DNA from 4 places in the Shewanella sp. BJSY2023SW007 genome. Region 3 is predicted to be linked to each of the others. Evidence: predicted binding sites of a transcription regulator. Region 3 holds the regulator's gene; each other region holds the start of a gene.
What was found. Region 3 encodes sigma-54, which starts transcription at its own class of promoters, with help from an activator protein. Its sites were predicted from a motif close to GTTGGCACGNNNNTNGNNT; they were not measured.
Positions count from the first base shown of each region.

Region 1: ACMHXE_RS14175 (flagellar hook-length control protein FliK) is a predicted target of sigma-54. The motif match lies at 2,761-2,779, and genes of this name have one in related genera.
Region 2: ACMHXE_RS01290 (TorF family putative porin) is a predicted target of sigma-54. The motif match lies at 1,852-1,870, and genes of this name have one in related genera.
Region 4: ACMHXE_RS02375 (YccF domain-containing protein) is a predicted target of sigma-54. The motif match lies at 1,607-1,625, and genes of this name have one in related genera.

Region 1 covers NZ_JBKORL010000084.1:12,711-17,046, reverse strand. The annotation lists gene fliM (flagellar motor switch protein FliM) at 1-523, opposite strand, end outside; gene fliL (flagellar basal body-associated protein FliL) at 550-1,074, opposite strand; gene ACMHXE_RS14175 (flagellar hook-length control protein FliK) at 1,141-2,688, opposite strand; gene fliJ (flagellar export protein FliJ) at 2,836-3,285, opposite strand; gene fliI (flagellar protein export ATPase FliI) at 3,408-4,336, opposite strand, start outside.
Region 2 covers NZ_JBKORL010000005.1:12,473-16,808, forward strand. The annotation lists gene ACMHXE_RS01280 (putative bifunctional diguanylate cyclase/phosphodiesterase) at 1-66, shown strand, start outside; gene rimK (30S ribosomal protein S6--L-glutamate ligase) at 152-1,057, shown strand; gene ACMHXE_RS01290 (TorF family putative porin) at 1,081-1,773, opposite strand; gene ACMHXE_RS01295 (HU family DNA-binding protein) at 2,039-2,311, opposite strand; gene ACMHXE_RS01300 (hypothetical protein) at 2,485-2,880, opposite strand; gene ACMHXE_RS01305 (DUF4240 domain-containing protein) at 3,000-3,509, shown strand; gene ACMHXE_RS01310 (hypothetical protein) at 3,516-3,821, opposite strand; gene ACMHXE_RS01315 (DUF3016 domain-containing protein) at 4,099-4,336, shown strand, end outside.
Region 3 covers NZ_JBKORL010000105.1:12,998-17,333, forward strand. The annotation lists gene mgtE (magnesium transporter) at 1-289, opposite strand, end outside; gene ACMHXE_RS18830 (HPr family phosphocarrier protein) at 373-648, opposite strand; gene rapZ (RNase adapter RapZ) at 635-1,489, opposite strand; gene ptsN (PTS IIA-like nitrogen regulatory protein PtsN) at 1,486-1,929, opposite strand; gene hpf (ribosome hibernation promoting factor) at 1,932-2,219, opposite strand; gene ACMHXE_RS18850 (RNA polymerase factor sigma-54) at 2,251-3,714, opposite strand; gene lptB (LPS export ABC transporter ATP-binding protein) at 3,810-4,336, opposite strand, start outside.
Region 4 covers NZ_JBKORL010000008.1:42,103-46,438, reverse strand. The annotation lists gene ACMHXE_RS02385 (M14 family zinc carboxypeptidase) at 1-296, shown strand, start outside; gene ACMHXE_RS02380 (alpha/beta fold hydrolase) at 289-1,065, shown strand; gene ACMHXE_RS02375 (YccF domain-containing protein) at 1,131-1,538, opposite strand; gene ACMHXE_RS02370 (1-aminocyclopropane-1-carboxylate deaminase/D-cysteine desulfhydrase) at 1,887-2,825, shown strand; gene ACMHXE_RS02365 (hypothetical protein) at 2,827-3,063, opposite strand; gene ACMHXE_RS02360 (hypothetical protein) at 3,379-3,552, opposite strand; gene ACMHXE_RS02355 (mechanosensitive ion channel family protein) at 4,066-4,336, shown strand, end outside.

The DNA of each region.
Region 1 (4,336 bases), on a different contig from region 3:
CGAATTCGACATCCATCACAGGCGCCCAGGCATCTTTGTAATCTTCAAAGATGATCTTCAATAGCAGTTGCACTATGCGCCGCTCTGTCGGGGTGAACTCCCGCCCTTCAATCTTGGCGTGGAAGCGACCATCACCACCGAAGAAATTGTCCACCAGAATGAACACCAATCTGGCTTCCATGGTGATCAGCGCCGTGCCCTTGAGCGGACTAAAGCGCACCATATTCAAGCTGGTTGGCACAAACAAAGTATGTACATATTCACCAAACTTGAGCATTTGTACGCCGTTAATGGAGACTTCGGCGGCCCGGCGCATCATGTTGAACATGCTGATCCGCAGATGACGGGCAAAGCGCTCATTGACAATTTCCAGGGTCGGCATCCGGCCACGGACAATACGATCCTGGGAAGAAAAGTCATAGGACTGAGCTTCAAGAGTCGACTCCTGCGAATCATCTTCTTCGACGTCGTCCACGCCATGCAGCAGCGCATCAATTTCGTCTTGGCTTAATAAATCACTCACGATATTGCCTTCGCCTCTTGTCCCTGTTACTGCATCACAAAGCCGGTAAACAGCACTTTTTCAACCACTTTTCGGCCTGTCACCGGTTGCAGCGTGTTTTGCACATTGAGCAGCGCCAACTGCCTGAGCTCATCCTTACCCGCCTGGCTGCTGAGCTTTTCGACATCGGCACCACTGAAGGTAGTCAGCAGTGCATCTTCAATCAATGGAACATGCTTCCTGATAGTGACATCGTCATCACTGCCCCGCACCATAAGCTGCACCTTGATCTCCACCAGCCTGGAGCGATTGGCTCCCGGCAAATTAAACAGAAACGGCCTGGGCATAGCGACATAGAAGGCTTCCCTGCTGTCGTTGACCTGAGTGACTTCGGTTTCCTGCTCACCCTTGGCCGCATCGTTCACAGAATCATCTGAGCCTCCCAGGAAAAACCACAAGCCAGCGCCAATCAGCAGCAACACCACCAGACCTATGCCACCGAAGATAAAGAGTTTCTTTTTACTTTTAGGCGCCTGCGCCTCTTGCAGCTCAAGCTCTTCTTGCTCTGCCATCCTCTTTCCTATCCCTTAATCAACCGCACTGCCCGCGGAAAAATGCCATCCCTATAGGTTACCTGCTCAGGCGTAATAATCTATACCCGAGCCATAACTTGTTGTGTGATTTGTGCTTTGTACCGTTTCTTCGGCGGAAATTTCACCGTTGGCAGTCTCCTGGGCAAAAGCACCGCCATTGCCACCTTGCTGCTCACCTTGCTCACGCCCCCCTTGGGAAATATGACTATCGGCCAGGTTCATTCCCTGCTCCTGCAGCATTTCTCTCAACCTGGGCATGGCCTGCTCCAGCATGTCCCGGGTTTGAGTTTGAGTGACATGGAACTGCACCTGAGTCTGATCACCATGCACCTGAACCCTGACCATCATGGCACCAAGCTCAGGTGGGTCGAGACGAATTTCAGCCTGTTGCACACCATTACTGACCATGGCAATCAACTGTTGCCGCATCACGGGGGCAAAACGCTGCACCATATCGGCGGTTTGCAGTGATTGCTCCATCCCCTGCCTCAATGACAGTTGATATTGGGCCATCTCTCCCCTTTGGAGAGGCTGTAATCCTTGTTGATGCAGCTGTTGCTGAAATGGACTGATATCTGTCTGGGTTGATGCCGCATCGCCCTTGAGCGCCTGATGTATGGCGTCACTCACAGGGCTTCGTACCTCGGCAGCGCTCTGCACACTTTTCGCCTCCGCCTTCAGCACGCCTGCCAGAACATCCTTGGCCGTAGCTTTGTCACTCTTGCCGTCAGCGCCAACAGACGTTGCCGCCGCGGCCACCGCAGCGTCCAACTTGCCGGCAGTATCTGTCTTGGCCTTATCGGCAATTGCGCTTTGCGCCAAGATCTTGTCACTCTTTTCCTCAGCGGCATTAAGCACTGCTTCACGAGCCACAGCAGCCATACCATCCTGAGTCGCCGCCTTACGCACTGACTTATCAGCATCCGCCCAACCCATTTGTCGCTCGCCTTGCTGAGACCTGGCCTTGTCCGCCGTTGCAGCCGTCTTGTCAAGAGCCAGTAAAGGAGCATCTATGGTTTCATCCTCGGCTTTGCTATCGCCTTTATTTGCCGCTTTCTCATCAGCAGCGGCCAATTGGGCGCTGTCTTGTTCACTCTCGTCGCTTTCGTCAGCGGTAATCAATTCTACGCCTTCCAGGCTATCTGTCGCTAACATGCCAAGCTCGACACCACTCTGTTTAAGGTTTTCCAGGAGCTGTATCTGTTCTTCGGGAGACATGGCCTTGATCTCATCTTCCTTGAGCCCGGTAAGTGCGGCAATCTGTGTTAGCAGACTTTGCTCATCGACTTCGGTGGCCATATTGGTGGCCATAGTGTTGACCATAGTGCCGTCTTCAGACGGCAAGTTCTTGCCCATGGCTATCTGCCCCAAAATGAGCGAGACATCGACAGCCTGCTTTGCATGGAAGTTTTCACTGTCAAGACTGCCGCCGGGAAATGTCGGCTTAACGCCTTGCGAGTCGAATGAGAATTTAGTCTGCGCCTCTTGATAAGCAGCAGAAAAAGCTTCGTTATCAGTTGATTGCAGCGCATCTGTAGCGGCCACTCCCTTGCTGCCTGCATTGCCGAACAGGATATTGGATAACTGCTGCATGCCTTCCTCCAGCACCTAGGCCCTCAATGATAAAGATAGGCCGAGTCAGAATTAATGTCTCTGTCTCAAACAAAGCAAAATTCACGCCAACAAAAAATATAGAATGAATTCTCAAGGAATTGTCCGGGAATGGATGTCGGAATGGGCTCAATGCTTGAGCTTACGACGGAAAAAATGCTGGGAAGCAAACTCATCGATCAGTTTCTGCTCCTGTTTGGCAGCTTTGGCTTCGGCCTGCAGAGCTTTTTTCTCCAGCAACATCTCCACCGCCTTGCGCTTTTGCTGCTTCTCCAGCCAATGTTGCTGCCGATAGCCCCGCTGCTTATCGGCCTCGGCGACCACAGCAAGTTGTTGCCCTATGGCATCATCTACCTGACGCACAAATCGATGAAACTGCTGGTAATAGGAGGCGCCAATGCTCTGCCCCTGCTGAGCATCGAGTTGCTTCATATAGTCGAGACGGTATTCCTGCAGCGCCTGCAACTGAGACTTACGCCTCTGGCATTCCATTTGCGCAGCTTTAAGCTGCAGTGCCGCCTGCTCTTCGGCTTCGACCGCCAATTTCAACACAGTGTGCAAAGGATCGGGTTTCGCCATCTGTAATACTATTCCTTAAAATTGCCTGCCTTGCGGGCCTTAACCCGGCGCTCTATTGAGATCAGGCTCCCCTATTGTCACTGCATTTTTGTCGAGCACGCAAACTCCCGCACTCAATAGCATTACACCTTACATTGGGCGGCAAGCTGCCCCAACATCTGCTGGCAATCGCTGAAACTGATGGCATCGCGCATCCCCTGCCGCAAAAAGGCGTTCATGGCGGGTTGCAGGCGTATGGCGTTATCGATACGCGGATCCGAGCCTTGGGAATAGGCACCGATGGAGATCAGATCCCGGTTTTGCTGGTAGAGCGAATAAACCTGCTTGACGCGTCGCATCGCTTCCAGGTGCCCCTCGCTTATCACCATAGGTGCCACCCGACTGATGGAAGCTTCAATATCTATCGCCGGATAATGCCCAGAGTCGGCCAAGGCCCGTGACAACACTATGTGACCATCCAAAATAGCCCGCGAGGCATCGGCAATGGGATCTTGCTGATCGTCCCCTTCGGTAAGCACAGTATAGAAGGCAGTGATCGAGCCCTGCCCTTCACCGCCATTACCGGCGCGCTCCACCAAACGGGGCAACTTGGCAAATACCGAAGGCGGATACCCCTTGGTTGCCGGCGGCTCACCGACCGCCAGGGCGATTTCCCGCTGCGCCTGGGCGTAACGGGTCAGGCTATCCATCAACAGCAGAACATCATAGCCGAGATCGCGAAAATACTCGGCTATCCGAGTCGAGGTTTCGCAGGCGCGAAGGCGCATCAAGGGGGAGGTATCGGCCGGGGCGGCTATGACCACAGAGCGGGCCCGCCCCTCGGCGCCCAGGATCTCTTCGATAAACTCTTTCACCTCCCGGCCACGCTCCCCCACCAGGCCAACCACAATAATATCGGCCGTGGTGCCGCGGGTCATCATGCCAAGGAGCACACTCTTACCCACGCCGGAGCCGGCAAAGAGCCCCATACGTTGGCCCTTGCCCACGGTAAGCATGGCGTTGATGGCTCTGACGCCTACATCGAGCGGTTCGGTAATCGCCCGTCTGGCCA
Region 2 (4,336 bases), on a different contig from region 3:
CCGATTCGGCCCGTGGATTTTGAAGTGCAGCATATTTTACCTTTGCTGGCTGAGGGGAATGTTTGATTTTGCTTGCCTATTGGCAAAGTATGGTCAAAGATGCCCCCTCTTTTTTGCTGGGCCATAACTCTCTTTACCGGGTCTTCCAAACATGAAAATCGGTATCCTTTCTCAATTTCCCGAGCTCTATTCTACCCGCAGGCTGGTGGAAGCCTGTGAGGGGCGTGGTCATCAGGCCTTGGTGATCAATCCACTCAACTGTTATATGAACATCAACTCGGTGCAACCCAGTATTCATCTTGAAGGTGAAGAGCTTGCCGGTTTTGATGCCATTATCCCGAGGATCCATGCCAGTGTGACTTTTTATGGCTGCGCCCTGGTTCGCCAGTTTGAGATGATGGGGGTGTACGCCGCCAATGATTCCATCTCCATTGCCCGCTCAAGGGATAAGCTGCGGGCACTGCAGTTGCTGTCCCGCAAAGGGGTGGGCATGCCGGTCACAGGCTTTGCCAGCAAGCCGGATGATATTCCGGATCTTATCGCTATGGTGGGTGGGGCGCCGCTGGTGATAAAGCTTTTGGAAGGTACCCAGGGAATAGGTGTGGTGCTGGCAGAAACCAAAAAGGCCGCCGAGAGTGTGATAGAAGCCTTTTTGGGGCTTAAGGCCAACATTCTGGTGCAGGAATATATCAAAGAAGCCAACGGCAGTGATATCCGCTGCTTTGTGGTGGGTGATAAGGTGGTTGCGGCCATGAAACGCCAGGGGCCGGAGGGCGATTTTCGCTCCAATCTGCATTTAGGCGGCAGCGCCGAGAAGATTAAGATTACCCCTCAGGAGCGCAAGACAGCCATTGATGCGGTTAAGGCGATGGGGCTGGCTGTGGCCGGGGTGGATATTCTTCGCTCCGAGCGTGGCGCCTTGGTGCTTGAAGTCAATTCAGCTCCGGGTATTGAAGGTATAGAGTTGACCACAGGTATCAAGGTGGCCGAGCCGATAGTGGAACATATCGAAAAAATGGTTGCCGCCCGTAAACGCAATCGACCTGTCATCGCCTGATTGCGCCTCGGGCTTTCCCATCCTTAGAATTCGAACTCATAGACATAGCTGAGCACTATCTTGGCATCGTCGTTCGGCCGATCCGTATCGGCCACCATAAAGGAGACAGAGCCTATTCCTGTCTCCTTGCTGATGGCCAGATGGTAGTCGGCGTAGTCGGAAACTCCAAACCAGCTCTGCACCACATCACCGTCTGAATAACCATAGTGTGCCGTCAGCGTCACGGTTTCCGTGAGGGGATAACTGAAACCTGCGTGGATATAGCTTAAATCCTTATTATCCAGCGGCGCTTTGGCTACATCATCACCAGCGTTAACCACTTTGGCATAACCCAGCTCAAACCACTTCCAGCTGAGAGTCAGCGCCAGCTCACCAAAGTCGATATCGCCTTCGGCATCCGGGTAGCCATAGTAAAGATAGCCGATGTCATAGCCAAAGTCTTCGCCTATGCTGCCGGAGTAACCGCCGTAAAAATCGAGCTCGTAACTGGTGTCATCACCAAAGTCGACATTGGAGGCCCAGGTGCCCAGGTAAAAGCCTGTATCGTGGCTATAGTCTATACCACCTTGAACGGCGACAGAGTCATCCGTCTGGGTAACCCCACGCCACAGATAGTTGGAGGTGGCTCCTATATTCCCTGATACAGTCGCCTGGGCTTCGCCGGCCAGCAACAACAGACCTGCGATAACTGACATTGAAAACTTGGTGTGTTTCATTCTCATCCCCTCAATGGTTTGGATTCCGAAACCGGTAATAGCGACCGGCGCAGACACTCGTTATTGTCTGTGCGGAATGAGCGAATCTTGTGCCAAGTTTAAATAGGCATTAAATACATGTGGTTAGCTTTTGAATATAAAGGAGGTTAATGAAATGTTGCGTTTAAATGGGGCGTTTTGCCCTTTTTTTGTGCAGTTGAGTGTTGGGCACGACAGGCAATAAAAAACGCCTCATTATGAGGCGCTTTCATCCGTGAAAAGCGGCTTAGTTGACGCTGTCACGCAGTGCCTTACCGGCCTTGAACTTGGGAATCGTAGCGGCAGGGATCTGGATCTCTTTACCGGTTTGCGGATTACGGCCAGTGCGGGCCGCGCGGGTTGAGGTTTCGAAAGAACCAAAGCCTACGATGGAGATTTTAGATCCTTCTTTCATGGCATCAGTCACTGCTACTTCGAACGACTTGAGGGCGCGGGCAGCTTCTGCTTTGGACAGGTTTGCATGTTCTGCCATTTTTGCGATCAGTTCAGTTTTGTTCATCTGGAGCGTCTCTTCTTTCCGTCGATTGAATTATTATTGCCCATCTAACATGCCATAAGGTTTTTGGCTTGAAAAGGCCTTTCAGCGGGCTTCTTGAGCTTTATTTGTTATTTTTTAACCAAAATTATACAAATTTGTGAGCTGGGCGCCGATTTCCTTAAATTCAGTGCGATCTAGTCAGATTTTTCCTGTTGCAAAAAGCATTTTGTGTTGGCGGAAAAAGCCACCCAATACTGGAATAACAGTAAGGCCAACAACACAGCCGCCAGCGGCAGCAAGGGGATATTGCGCCCAGCCAGCTCAAGTTTGACATCTTCAGGTGTTATCTGCAGTGCCATCAGTGCAGTAGCGGCCAATGCCAGCAGCCCCAGAGTCTGGATAAAGAGATAGATACGCAGTGCCCACAGCGACCAACTTGTACGTAACACTATGCCCACCAATACTGGGATGACTCCCAAGGTAAATAGATCTATTGCCCCCGTACTGATGGTGCGCCACAGTGCTACCCCGGCCAGTACCAGATAGAGGATGCAAAGTAGTACCAAGGGTATTGGTCTTGAAATGGACATAAATGACTCCTGTGAGAAATTGGCCTAAGTCTATGGAAAGCCCTGGAGTGAGTCCAGCCGGATTTTAATCGCTTTTTCCGGTAAAATGAGCGCTGACATTTTTGGCAGGATAACACTCAATGACAGAAGAGCAGTTCTGGGAGCTGGTCAGCCGCGACTATCCCGATCAGGACCAACAGCAACTCCAGGCGCGTTTGACCGAAAAACTGCAAAGCTTGAGCGATGATGAACTGGCAGAGTTTGATAAACACTTTGCCCGGCAGCTCCGGCTGAGCTACAGCTGGGATCTTTGGGGCGCTGCTTACATCATCGCCGGAATCGATTCAGATTATGGCTTTGCCGAGTTTCGCAATTTCCTGGTGACTCTGGGAAAGGAGCGTTATCAGGCGGCCTGCAATGCAGCGGATTCGTTAGGGGAGCTGGAAGTTTGGCCACAATTGAATGGTTATGCCTATCCTTTTGTTGAGGAAATAGATCTGTTGGCCGGCCAGTTATACGAGACTCGTACCGGGAAAGAGTTACCGTTTGTGCCTTCGGGGCTGAGTCAGCCCAAGGGTAAGCGTTTCAACGATCAGCCCAAGGCTCTGCGTAAACTGTACCCCAAGCTCTGTGCCCGTTTTCCTTTCTAAGCAGGCTTAGTCGTTGCGCATCTGTTCACACTGAAAGCCCTGACGGCGGGAGTCGAAGCGGCAATAGCTGCCACACTCCCAAGGTGCCCCCTCTGCGGCCTGGGACTTCTCGGTAGCAAACGCCTTACAGCTGGCATAATCACCAAAATCGTCCTCTTTGATATAACGCCCCGAATCAAAGCCATGGGTATAAATGAAGGCACTCCAGGTTTCCGGCCCCTTGGGTTTGGCATCCTGATTGATGGCGATAAGAACAATTCCCAGAGCGGTAAATAGTCCCAAGGTAATCAGCAAAGGCGGTGAGAGTTTCACTGGTGCTCCTGTTATGGCTCGGTTTTTGGTTTATTAGATTACTTCCTCGGGCCTGACTCAAGCCGCATTGTTTGAAAGTTTGTTGTTGCTGCTACAAATTGATACTCAGGTTAATCTTTTTGGATGGTGTATTGCGAAAAATACTACATTAAAATAGCTACTTATAACACAATGCTATTCTCATATTAGTTTTGCGTTAAGCCCGGATTCAGGTTAAATTTTATACTCTGAGTTCGAAGCAAAAGCATACTGACAATCGCTCCCAAAGGAGGCTGATATGAAAATCAGACATCTGTTACTTGTAAGTGCCCTGGCCTCTGGCTCGGTGCTGGCGGCCGATAAGGCCGATGAAAACCCGGTTACTGAATCGGGTAAGGTGAAAATAGAGTGGCAGTCACCCAAGGATTTTCGGGATATCAAGTCTGCCGGTGAGCTGCAATCCCGGTATGAAAAACGTCTGTTTGATACTTTGACCAAAGCCTTGGATAAAGATGTTTCCTCATCTCTAAAAGATA
Region 3 (4,336 bases):
TACCCGCGGTCGCTCGTGCCAAACGCTCAGGACTCATCAGGCTGATCAGCTGGTCTTTCATATCTTCACCCAGCTCTTCGAGGATCTCACCGCTCTGTTCCTGATCCACCAGTTGCCAGAGTACCTGACGGGTACGTGGCGGTGAAGATTCGAGAATAAAGGCGATATCCGAAGCCGTCATTCGCTGCAGCATGTCGCGCACATGCACGAACATACCACTGCCAAGAGCTTGGTTTAGTTGAGTAAGACGTTGTTCTGTCAGCTCTTGGTCGAGCGCTTCTATTGGCATGCAGTTCCCCCTGTGATGCAAAGCGAGGATATGTTACCTCAAGACAGGGGAGTTATAGAAACAAAGAGTGCAGCGCTAAGGCTTTAGCTGGCTTCGTCGAAACGGGCGTTGATCAGGGCGCAGATGGCATCCATCGCCGGTTCGGCATCCGGGCCTTCGGCAATAAGGCGTATGGTTTTGCCTTGACCGGTTTCCAGCATCAAGAGCCCAAGCACGCTGGCGGCCGAGGCCTTTTTCTCGCCTTGGATCAGAGTGATATCGGCTTCGAACTCGCTGGCCAGCACCGCCAGCTTAGTGGCGGCGCGGGCATGCAGGCCCAGTTTATTGACTATGGTGACTTCCCGTTCAACCTTTGCCATTGCCCAGCTCTCTATGACGGGCCTGTACCTTGTGTTTGCTGTTGCCAAAACGCTTGGCCAGCTGGTCGGCGACATAGACAGATCTATGCTGGCCGCCGGTGCAGCCTATGGCTATGGTGAGGTAGCTGCGGTTGTTGCGCTCAAGGTGTGGTAGCCAGGTTTCCAGCAGATTTTCTATCTGCCAGATAAACTTGTTCACCAATGGCTGACGGATAAGGAATTCCTGCACCGGTTCATCCAGCCCGGTCAGCGGCCTGAGCGCCGGTTCCCAGTGGGGGTTGGGCAGAAAGCGCACATCAAACATGAAGTCGGCTTCCTGGGGCATGCCGTGCTTGAAGCCGAATGATTCGAAGTTGATCACCAACTCTTTGTCGACGCTGCCCAGCAGAATTTCTCGCACTTTGTCACTGAGTTCATAGATATTCAGTGCCGAAGTATCTATGTAGTGATCCACCAGTTTCGACATGGGCTCCAGCAGTTTACCTTCGTGCTTGATGGCATCCTGCAGCGAGACAGTGCTTTTGGATAGAGGGTGTAGTCTGCGGGTTTCGCTGTAGCGTTTTAGGAGTACTTTATCGGAGGCGTTGAGGAAGAAGCTGGTCAGTTGGGTGTTTTCCGGCAGCGCCGCCAACTGTTTTTCCAGCACCTTTTCCTGATCCGGCATGTTGCGCACATCTATGCTGATGGCGACCAGATCATTGCTGCCGCGGAGGTTTTCCAGCAGGCTGCCTATCATGGGCAGGGGCAGATTATCCACACAGTAGTAACCCAGGTCTTCGAGTACCCTGAGGGCAACGGATTTTCCGGAACCGGAGCGGCCTGAGACTATCGCGAGTTTCATCCTGTGATCACCTGATAGAGTTCTGTTTCATCGCGGGATTTACGCAACTGCTTGAGTATTGCCTTATCGCTGAGCTTTTCAGCCATGGCAGACAGGGTACTCAGATGTTGCTGGCATTGATCTGCGGGCACCAGAAGAGCGAATAGTATGTCCACCGGTTGGTTGTCTATGGCATCGAAGGCGATAGGCTCTTCGCATTTGACCAGCACGGCAATCGGCTCTGTGATATCAGGCAGCCGGCCATGCGGAATCGCAATACCATTACCTATACCTGTGCTCCCCATCTTTTCGCGGGCCAAAAGGCTTTCAAAAATCGCTTGAGAGGAAAGGGTGGGGTACTGGGCGCTGGCGAGATCGCTAATTAGCTCCAGTACCTTTTTCTTACTGCCCGGAGTGGCACAGGTAGTGCACTCCGGCCGCAGGATGGTACTCAGTTCCATCGTTAGTGTTTTGTCAGCTTTTCTTTGTGTTTAATGACCTGACGATCCAATTTATCAATCAGAACGTCGATGGCGGCATACATGTCGGCATGTTCAGAAGTTGCATAGACTTCGCCGCCTGTGAGGTTGATCTTGGCTTCGGCAATCTGTTGCAGTTTTTGTACATTGAGCACAACGTGCACATTATTGATCTGTTCGAAATGGCGTTCAAGTTTCGAAAACTTACTTTCCACATAGTCACGCAGTGAGTCGGTGATCTCGATATGATGTCCTGTCAGGTTGATTTGCATAGAAAGATTCCTCCAATTTCCAACTGTGGATTTATAAACTCTTACGCTGGTTCGACGGTGGTATCATCATAGCCTCGCGATACTTGGCTATGGTGCGTCTTGCAACGTTGATTCCCTGTTCTGCCAGAAGTTGTGCCATTTTGCTGTCGCTCAAAGGTTTCTTCTGGTTTTCCGCCGCCACGAGCTTCTTGATAAAAGCCCTGATCGCCGTGGAAGAGCATTCTCCGCCATCTTCGGTACCGACATGGCTGGAGAAGAAGTACTTCAATTCAAATATTCCCCTGGGGGTATGCATATACTTTTGAGTGGTGACCCTGGAGATGGTCGATTCATGCATCTCGACCGCCTCGGCGATATCGTTGAGTACCATGGGTTTCATGGCCTCTTCACCATATTCGAAAAATCCCTGCTGGAACTGCACTATGCAGTTGGCCACCTTGAGCAGGGTGTCGTTGCGGCTCTCCAGGCTCTTGATAAACCATTTGGCTTCCTGAAGATGACCACGAATAAACTGGCTGTCTGATTGACTGCGGGCGCTGCGGGCCATGGCAGCATACTGTTGGTTGATCCCGAGTTTGGGCATACAGTCCGGATTGAGCTCTACCACCCAGCGACCGTTCTTCTTCCAGACGCTGACATCCGGGATCACATATTCCTCGTCCATCGGCTGCACCAGCAAACCGGGGCGGGGATTGAGGCTCTGAATAAGGTTGATGGCGTCACGCAGTTGATCTTCCTTGAGCTTGGTCTTGCGCATCAGGGTGCGAAAGTCGCGGGTAGCGATGAGATCCAGATGCTCGTCGATCAACAAGCGGGCATCGGCCAGATGCGGGGTGTCGGCGTTGAACTGTTGCAACTGGATCAGCAGACATTCGCGCAGATCTCTGGAGGCGATGCCGACAGGGTCGAAGTGCTGGATCCGCTTGAGTACCGCTTCGACTTCATCGAGCTCAATCTCAGGGTTACCCATGGCTTCGAGGATCTCCTCTGTGCTCTGGGTCAGATAGCCCTGCTCGTCGATGGCATCTATGATGGCGGTGGCAATAGCGTCGTCGGTATCGGAAAACGGGGTCAGGTTCTTCTGCCATTCCAGGTGTTCATAGAGACCTTCGCTGGTTTCCCCCTGAAAGGGCATATCATCTTCACGGCCCATGGCTGGCCCTGAGGCGCTGGCGGCGGTAAAGACTTCATCCCAGGTGGTATCCATAGGCAATTCATCCGGCATAGACTCATTGTTCAATGCCTCTGAGGTTTCTACTGTGGAACCATCTTCCTGCTTGGCGCTCAGTTCGCCGGCGTCGTTTTCCTTGTGATTGTCGTCAATCTGTTCCTCCTGGCTGTCCTCGGCCATCTCCAACAGAGGGTTGGCTTCCAAGGCTTCCTGGATTTCCTGCTGCAGCTCAAGGGACGACAGTTGCAGTAGGCGAATGGCCTGCTGCAACTGAGGTGTCATGGTCAACTGTTGACCTAGTTTGAGCTGGAGTGACGCTTTCATTATACCGCTAATCCCTACTCGTTATTTTTCAAGGAAAAAATTCAATAATAACAAACTATAATACCCGGAATTGCCGCCGGATGACATGATCCTAACTATAGCCTGAATTGTTCGCCTAAGTACACAGCACGCACTTGCTGGTTGTCCAAGATTTCAGCGGGTGTGCCCTCGGCGATCAACTGCCCATGGCTGACAATGTAGGCTCGCTCACAAACGTCGAGCGTTTCGCGAACATTGTGGTCTGTGATCAGCACCCCCAAACCGCGGGACTTAAGCTGTTCGATGATTTTCTTGATATCGATAACTGAGATGGGATCCACACCGGCGAACGGCTCATCCAGCAGAATGAACTGTGGATTGGCGGCCAATGCCCGGGCGATTTCCACCCGGCGGCGTTCACCGCCGGAGAGGGACATCCCCAGGCTGTCACGTATGTGGGTAATGTGGAATTCTTCCAGCAGCTGTTCGAGTTGTTCCTCGCGCTCGTCGCTGTTGAGTTCTTTGCGGGTTTGCAGCACGGCCATGATGTTGTCATGCACCGACAGCTTGCGGAAAATACTGGCTTCCTGTGGCAGATAGCCTATGCCTTTACGGGCACGCAGGTGCATGGGATCCAAGGTCA
Region 4 (4,336 bases), on a different contig from region 3:
TGGTCAGTAGTAACCCCAAAGTGCCTTTCCTGCCCCTAACGCTGGAAATGGGCTCCTGGGCCTGGGTCAAAAAGAACCCCAGACAATTGCTGCGTTTCTCCGGTTATTTCAATCCTCAAAAGCAGCACAGGCTGCAGCGTATTTTACGGCGCCACTTTACCCTGATGCAGTTTTTGCTCGATGTGGGGTATGCTCAGGTACTGGAGCAACTGCCTGAACTTCATCGGCATCACCTGGATTATCAGGCACGAAACTTTTGGTATCCACAAGCGGCGGAGAAACCAAGTCATGACTGAGCAGCAAACCTGGGTGTTGATCCGCGGCTTGATGCGGGATAAACGTCATTGGCAAGCCTTTGCCGATAATCTCCTGGCGGCGGGGTTTAGGGTGGAGCTCATCGATCTGCCTGGAAATGGCGATAGGGTGTCGGATACCAGCCCCTGGGCTATTCAGGATTATGCCGACTTTGTTGCAGATGAACTGCTGCGACGCAAGGTGGGTAAATGCCGAATATTGGCTATCTCCATGGGCGCTATGGTGGCCATGGCACTTGCCGGGAAAAATGACGCTGAAGTCGGCTGCCAAAAGGAATTTCAGATTGAGGGGCTGTTATTGCTCAACAGCAGCGCCGCCGATCTTTCGCCTTGGTATCAGAGATTTCGGCTGCAAGCCCTGCTACACGCCCTGTGCTCCAGAGTCAAAGGCGAGGGCATTCAATGGCGCGAGGCGACGATTCTTGCGCTTACCAGCCTTGCCCATGCCAAAGACAAGCCTCTGTGCCGTCACTGGAGCCAACTGGCGCTTGAGGCCAAAACCACACTCGCCAATGGCCTGCGACAAATTGTTGCCTCGGCCCGCTTTCGCTCTCCAGCTAAGCTGTGGGTGCCGGCGACCATTGTTTATGGCTGTGATGACCGCCTGGTTTCGCCCAAGTGCAGCGTTCGCCTGGCAGGTAAATATCGGCAAAAGCCGGTTCCTTTTTGCCGCTGCGGCCATGATGTGGCGCTGGATAGGCCTGAGTTATTGTTGGAGTTGGTGCAGCGCTTGAGTCGACAAACGTCTTAGACTTGCTTGGGTAAAGCCGGAGCCCAGGTCGAAATCGAAGCAGATATCCGACCTGGGCTTTGTGATTAATGAGAGGCGACCACTGTCTTGCCTATGGGCGTTAAAGAGAGCAAGGCCAGTTTCAGGTGCTGAATGCCAAAAGGTATGCCTATGATGGTGACAAAGCAGGCCAGGGCGTGGGTCAGATGGCCTATCGCCAGCCAAATTCCGAACAGCAGGAACCAGATGATGTTGCCGACCATACCCAGGGCGCCGGTGCCTAAGTCTTCGCGGCCAGAGAGCCTTTCGCGGCTGATATGTTCTTGACCGAAGGGCCAGAATGCCAGTTCACCTATGACAAAGCAGGCGCGGCCGAATGGGATACCTATGATACTGATAAAACAGAGCAAGCCGACAAACCACCAGGCTAGTCCCATGACAAAGCCGCCAAGAATAAACCAGGCAATATTAAAAATAAGACGCAAAATAGCCATTGAGTGCTCCTTTAAATGGCGGATCAGCCGCACAGTTTTGCTGTAAAGCTTGGGGATATTTCGAGTAATAGCCAGAAGCGTGCCATAATTATAACCTGTTGAATAATATTGGATATTGCTATTTATGAGCCTAGGCGGATGGCGGCGATTGGTGATTTATACCAATAAGTAGCGATAATCATCACGGAGGGGAGCCGCAATGGATTAGCCTCCAAGCCATCACTTGGTTGGCATAAAGCCAACTGGTGCCTGTGAGGATTTGTGGCCTGAATCCTGTCCTCCTTGGCGGCAAACACATACAATAGCCATCCTTTACACACCTTAGCCTTGAAATATATCGCCACTGCCATGTCTTTAGCCGATTTCAAACTGGATAAAACCCCGGTTCAAGCCTTTGAGTTTCGAGGCCATCAGCTGTTTATCAAGCGCGATGATCTGCTTCATCCCAGTTTCAGTGGTAATAAGGCGCGCAAGTTCCGTTATTTCCTCGACCACGACTTTCCCGGTATCAAGCGCCTGATAGGTTATGGCTCGGCCCAGGCCAACTCACTCTACTCTATGGCGGCGCTTGCCGAACTCAAAGGTTGGCAGCTGGACTTTTATGTGGATCACCTGCCGGAATGGTTGCAGCAGCAACCCCTGGGTAACTATCGCGCCGCGTTGGAATTGGGCGCACGGGTGATTGCCGTAAAGAATACGCCCAAGGCCGAGTTGATGACCGGCATGACCCTGGAGGACTTTGTCAGGCAGCATATTGTGCCTGAGTGTGAGCACAGCCTGTTTGTTCCCGAAGGGGGCCGCTGTAGTTATGCCGAATACGGCGTGGCTCAGTTGGGCGCCGAGATTTTACAGTGGCAGCAGCAACAGGCTATCGCTAATCTCAAACTGTTTCTGCCATCGGGGACTGGTACAACGGCACTGTTTCTACAGAAGTATTTTTGTGAGCAACAGGCTGATATTGAAGTGCTGACCTGCGCCGTGGTCGGCGGAGACAGTTACCTCAAGACCCAGTTGCTTGAGTTATCGCCCGATGAGGCATTGCATCCAACTATTGTTACACCCGAGCGTAAGTATCATTTTGGCAAGTGTTACCCCGAGTTTTACCAACTTTGGCAAGAGCTGGAGCAAAGCGGTATCCGCTTTGAGCTTTTGTACGATCCGCTCGGCTGGCAAGTGTTGCTCGACTTCTTGCGACGTGAGGGCCGCAGCCAGGTATTGTATCTGCATCAGGGGGGGCTCCTTGGCAATGAGTCCATGCTTCCCAGATACAGGCGTAAATACGGCTGATTCAGACCAGCTGGTTACGCTTGAGGATCTTATGAGTGCGCTCAGCCAAGCGTTGCAAGGATTTGAGATCGGCAAGCCCAGGCACCTCGTCATCGAGACGGGATTCCCAAAAGCATACCTCGGTGTCCAACATCTCCAGCATTTTCTTGGAGCAACCCAGGCATTTCCCGCCGCATAGGCTGGCTTCCGGCAAATTTAGCGGAATACAGCGCCGGATCTCGTTCAGCAATGAGCGCATCGCTTCCGTGGTATTTGGTTTAATGGAGCCGGGTTTAGTCGCTCTGCTTTTAGTGGCTGTGATGGATTGATTCAAGACAACACCGACAGATAAGTTTGTTAAGCATCAGCTTAATTCAAGTGGAAGGCTTGGATAATGATCTGGCGCTTGATTTACCTGTTTATCGCCATTTGGTCAGGCTGCTTCCCGGGATCACGGGAAAAGGCCTTGACCAAATGTGATGTTCTACCCGATTGCTGCTGGATAACAGTCCAATCTGCCTGAGCGCTCGATACAGTGAGAGGATAGGGGTATCGAGTGGGTATTTCGACAGTCTTACTTATTGGCGCTCAGCAACCACTTCATAAACTTGAGGGTTTCTGTACGCTTTGAGAAGGTTTGCTTCTTCTTGCCTTTGCTGTCGGTAAAGGCGATTGAGTTTTTGTTGATGGAAATTGAATCTACAGGAAAACTTACTGCGATTTCATGTCCGTTTACTTTGTATGACATAGGCCACACTCCTTATTTTCTGTTAGCGCCGATATTGGCGTATACAATCTTAACTATAGAAAATCCTTAGCATTTATTGCGAAAGATGCGTTGGTTGACTATTGAATGTACCCAGTTTGTCAGCCTTTATCAAGCCCCCGACAGACTGAAGTGCAAAAAGACACTCCGGGTGTCAGTAGAACATCAGACCATCGCCGCAGCACAGAGTTCACCACAGCTGTGTGACATTTCAATTAAACTCAGGAATTGTTAACTGAACGGATTTACTTAAGCGGCCTGGAGCGAGATGGGGCGAGCTGAGGGTACCTTAATATCGCCGGCAATTATATCGACAGTTGGCTATAAGTCAAGCAGTATAAATACTGAGCCGATATATCCGGAACTACATGTTTCTGCTAGTCTTTTTTGTTGAAGGTGCCAATAACTCCCTGGCGCATTCTGGCTTGAACACAGCTTGAAGTGCTTACAGCGGATGGATTGGTACCTTATCTTATAGTGGCAAGGAGCGCGTTAATGAATAGAGTGTTGATTGGCATAGGGTTATTTATTCTGTTGCTCTGGCCAGGGTTGTGCCCGGCGGCCGAACCTGCACCGGAAACGCCAAGTGAGCAAAGTGCTGCAGCGGCTTATGAGTACCGTGACCCCTTGCTCAGGGATACCCCCAGAGGTGCCTTGCAGGGCTTTATGCAGTATGCCAGAGAAGGGGATTATCAAACCGCGGCCGAGTATCTGGATCTGCGCTTTCTTCCCGCCGGTATGACAGTGGAGCAGGGGCCGCTCTATG